Regions from separate parts of the Brenneria populi genome, predicted to be linked through region 1. Evidence: predicted binding sites of a transcription regulator. Region 1 holds the regulator's gene; the other holds the start of a gene.
What was found. The regulator LexA, encoded in region 1, represses DNA repair genes until DNA is damaged. The targets are predictions, from matches to a motif close to TNCTGTATGTACATACAGNA.
Positions count from the first base shown of each region.

Region 2: VSX58_RS04300 (DNA translocase FtsK 4TM domain-containing protein) is a predicted target of LexA. The motif match lies at 1,351-1,370, and genes of this name have one in related genera.

Region 1 covers NZ_JAYWTM010000006.1:336,733-339,196, reverse strand. The annotation lists gene zur (zinc uptake transcriptional repressor Zur) at 1-257, shown strand, start outside; gene lexA (transcriptional repressor LexA) at 978-1,586, opposite strand; gene VSX58_RS09020 (diacylglycerol kinase) at 1,697-2,062, opposite strand; gene plsB (glycerol-3-phosphate 1-O-acyltransferase PlsB) at 2,190-2,464, shown strand, end outside.
Region 2 covers NZ_JAYWTM010000001.1:954,638-957,101, reverse strand. The annotation lists gene trxB (thioredoxin-disulfide reductase) at 1-295, opposite strand, end outside; gene lrp (leucine-responsive transcriptional regulator Lrp) at 821-1,315, shown strand; gene VSX58_RS04300 (DNA translocase FtsK 4TM domain-containing protein) at 1,552-2,464, shown strand, end outside.

The DNA.
Region 1 (2,464 bases):
ATGTGCTTTGCCATCACATTGAGGATCACAGCCACACTTCAGCGCTGTTTATCTGCGATCGCTGCGGCCTGGTCACCGAACGCCAGACAGAAGGCGTAGAAGATACGCTGCGAAACCTGGCGCAACAGGCGGGATTCACCTTACGCCATAGTATTATTGAAGCGCATGGGTTTTGCGAGGGATGTCAGGAGGTCGCATCCTGCAAGCACCCCGAACAGTGCGATCACGACCACTCTGTTCCGATCAAAAAGCGCTAACGCCGGGCGAGAGGGGGATGGGTGGGGAACATCCGCTGTCCCCGTTATATCGCTGAAACCGGACCTTCGCAGTCAGCAAGAGCTATCTCTTTTCCAGACCTGCATTCCGCCGCAGCCGCAAATACGCTGAAATGGTCAACACCTCGACACAGGATCCATTTATTCATATTTGCGCGTGTCGGCGTTACCGGTTAGCAGTCGCGCTTATTTTTTCTTTCCCATACCTTTACTTCTTTTATCAACCGGCTATTCGGCTGGCTTAAGGTTGCTACATCACACCACCGGTTAATCGCTTTCGGATTATCGCCGCGAAGCCATTATGTTATTAGCCGGCTTATGCCGTCGCGCTTCGCGCCGCCGGTGGTACGGTTCGCCTCCTACCGCCTGTTAAGTATAGTCTCTACTGACTTGCTCCTTATGCCTAGCGATATCGCCCTATGCACAATAAATTTCCGCACTATCGGCAACAGTCAGTAAAAGATAGCCAGATGAGAGGCGAACTTGCCGCACTCTTAGCTACAAGATAACGCTCTCCATCTCCTATTTATCATGCCGTCTCAAGCGCCGCTACGATTAATTTACCGCCGCCGTACTTCAATTGCATAAGCGCCGGCGGCTTGGGGGATGGCGGCAATAAACAGCCTCGCCTCAGAGGCGAGGCGAAAAGGCGTCAAATAAAAAATAGCGTTTGAGATGGGGGGAGGGTTGCAAACGCCGGAATCAGCTCCAGTCGCTGTTACGAATAACGCCGACCGCCAATCCTTCGATGGAGAAACTCTGTTGCCGCAGATCGACGACGATCGGCGCGAACTCCTCATTTTCAGCCAGAAGATGAACGGTATTGCCCTGCTTCTTCAAACGTTTAACCGTGACTTCATCTTCGATGCGCGCCACGACGACCTGCCCGTTATGGACATCCTGCGTTTTATGCACCGCCAGTAAATCGCCGTCCATAATGCCGATGTCTTTCATCGACATTCCGCTGACGCGCAATAGAAAATCGGCGCTGGGCTTAAACATCGAGGGATCGACCTGATAGTGGCATTCAATATGCTGCTGAGCTAACAGCGGCTCACCCGCGGCGACACGGCCAATCAGCGGAATGCCGGCCTCTTCCTCCATCAGCAGGCGGATGCCGCGCGATGCGCCGGAGACAATTTCGATAACGCCTTTACGCGCCAGCGCCTTTAAATGCTCTTCTGCGGCATTCGGCGAGCGGAATCCCAACTGTTGGGCGATTTCCGCGCGCGTCGGCGGCATGCCGGTCTGTGCAAGATGATCGCGGATCAGGTCATAAACCTGCTGCTGTCTGGCCGTTAATGCTTTCATTCCGCCCCCCTGGTTGTTTATACAGTTTTGCTGTGAGTATATACAGCTAATCGCCAATTGGGAACCGGGATGTGAGTAAACCTCGGTTTTTTATTACTTTCCGCAAGCTTTCACGCAAAGTGCCGCCAAAGAATGCTGCCCCAGACGACGACGGCCAGGAGGATGGCGATAAACACTGCGGCCGAACCGATATCCTTCGCCCGGCCTGATAACTCGTGGCGTTCAGTGCCAATGCGATCGACGACCGCCTCGATCGCGCTATTGACCAGTTCAAACAGCATAATCGACACAACGGATCCGATAAGCAGCAGTTTTTCAACCAGGGTTACGGACAGCAGACAGGCGACGATCGCCCCGACGATGGCCAGCACCGTTTCCTGGCGAAATGCCGCTTCGTGCCGCCATGCCTGTTTCAATCCCTGCAGGGAATAGCCGGTCGCTTTGATTATCCGGGTTATCCCCGTTGCCTTATTCATCCGCCCTCCATTATTTATTCGCATTCGGCGACATTTTAACGCCTAACCGTTGTCTTATCACAACAGATCTCCAGCGCAGTTTCTGGTATCCTTGCGACGCATTGCTAACAAGAGGCTTCTAGTTGTTATGTCAGGTTGGCGTAAAATTTACTATAAACTACTGAATTTCCCACTAAAATTGTTAGTGAAAAGTAAGGTCATTCCCCTGGATCCCGTGGCTGAATTGGGGTTGGATCCCTCGCGCCCGATCCTCTATGTGCTGCCTTACAATTCTCAGGCGGATTTACTGACGCTCAGGGCGAAATGTCAGACGCTGGGTCTTCCCGATCCTCTCCGTCCGGCCGACATCGGCGGAACACAGTTGCCCAGCCACGTTTTCATTAACGATGGTCCGCGCGTTTT
Region 2 (2,464 bases), on a different contig from region 1:
CGAAAAGGCGGAACGGACGCGTTTGCAGATCAACGCGCTGAATATAGTCGAAGATGATTTCGGTATTGAATTTCTCCGCGTGGGCCTGCATACGCTCCATCAGCAGAGGTCCGGTCAGATCATCCGCGTCGCCCGGCCAGTTCTCGACTTCGGTGGTGGTGGTCAGCTGACCGCCTTTTTCCATCCCGGTAATGAGTGCCGGATTTAAATTAGCGCGGGCGGCATAAATCGCGGCGGTATAACCCGCCGGGCCTGACCCCAGAATCAATAACTTGTGGTGTTTAACGCTAGCCATGAGTTCCTCATTTCACGATGGCGGACAATGAGGGGATTGTAAGGAAATTAACCGGGTAAAAAAAGCGTGTGGCGAAGTTGTTAGCTATTTGTTTAATCGCTGGCGGCGATGACGGCAATAACTTGCTGATAGATCGACCATATTCATAAGCAAAACGGCTGAAGGCGATTCAGAGCGGCGAACCGCCCTATTTAATTTGGTGCTTTCTTCTGATTTTAGTTGTTTTACTTTGACAATCCGCTGCGCTTTTGCGAAAACATCTAGGTAAGAGAAAATTTTTTGTATGTGAATAGTTGAATGCTCGGCCTTTTATTCGTTGCCTGTCTGGCTGGTCATTGCACCACGGATAAATCGCTTTTGCCTGGCTTGATATTTTGCCAATAGCGCATGGCGATGACGGATAGCGACGAGCAATAACCGTTGATGTACAAAATAGACAGCGGGTCTTCTTTAAGGGTGGCTCTGATACATTGAAGTTGGTCGGAGTGTAGCAGGAGCAGGGAAGAGTGAAGAGAGACAATAATAATGGTAGATACTAAAAAGCGGCCAGGAAAAGATCTCGATCGTATCGATCGCAACATCCTGAACGAATTACAAAAAGACGGGCGTATTTCCAATGTCGAACTTTCCAAACGGGTCGGCCTATCGCCGACGCCCTGTCTGGAACGTGTGCGCCGCCTGGAGCGACAGGGCTTCATTAACGGCTATACCGCGCTGCTGAATCCGCATTATCTGGACGCGTCGCTGCTGGTTTTCGTTGAAATAACCTTGAACCGCGGCGCGCCCGACGTATTTGAACAATTTAATTCAGCGGTGCAAAAGCTTGAAGAAATTCAGGAGTGCCATCTGGTTTCCGGCGACTTCGATTACCTGCTGAAAACCCGCGTGCCGGATATGTCCGCGTACCGTAAGCTACTGGGTGAAACGCTGCTCCGGCTGCCTGGCGTAAACGATACCCGTACCTATGTGGTGATGGAGGAAGTTAAGCAAAGCAACCGTCTGGTCATTAAGACCCGATAACGCATGGGTGCAAAACCCGATAAATTCAGCTACACTCCTGTGAATTTATACAGTTTCAGCGCCGGGTTTTCCTGGCGCTTTGTCATACGCCCAATAGATTTCGAGCTGCGTCAAGACGGCGATCGCGTGAATCCCTCGGCGCTTGCATAAGCGAGCGGGGCGAGTTGGCGAAGCCGACGCAGTGCAGCTTGAAGGATAGAAGGGTATAAACCTTTTACAGGCCCCTGGAGAGACGCTTGAGCCAGGAATATACAGAAGATAAAGTCATTACCCTGAGGAAACTCAGCGCTACCCGCCGTTTACTTGAAGCGATTTTGATCGTGGTGGCGCTGTTTGCCGTTTATATCGGCGTCGCGCTGCTCAGTTTCAGCCCGTCCGATCCCAGCTGGTCCCAAACCGCGTGGCATGAGCCTATTCACAATTTCGGCGGCGTGGCGGGCGCCTGGCTGGCGGACACCCTGTTTTTTATTTTCGGCGTTCTGGCCTACGCCATTCCGCCGATTATGCTGTGCCTGTGCTGGTCGGCCTTCCGGCAGCGCGACAACCAGAACTCGGTTGACTATTTCACCTTTTCTTTACGCCTCATCGGCACGCTGGCGTTGATTCTGACCTCCTGCGGGCTGGCCGCGTTGAATATTGACGACCTCTACTACTTTGCCTCCGGCGGCGTGCTGGGAAGCCTGCTGGGCAGCGCGATGACGCCCCGCTTTAATAATATGGGGGCGACGCTGATTTTGCTGTGCGTCTGGGCGGCGGGGCTGACGCTGTTTACCGGCTGGTCGTGGCTGACGATTGCGGAGAAAATCGGCGCGGCGGTATTGGGCTGCCTGACGTTTATGTCTAACCGTTCGCGTAACGACGGCGAGCGCGACGCCCGGATAGCGGACGATGCGAAACAGCCGGCGTACCAGGAGCATCAGCCTGAAACGGCGCAATCCGCGGGCGGCGAGGAGGATGATGTTCTGTTTTCCGCGCCTTCGGTGAACGAGTCGCTGAGCGACGCCGGCGCTGACGAGCCGGAGAGTCTAAGCCCGTCGTCGGCCGCTTCACCGGCGCAGGAGGCGAAAGCGATGCCGGCGGCCGAGGTTCGGCATGAGCCGACCGAGTCCGCGCAGCCCGCCGTTCGTCAACAGATTGATGACGCGTCGA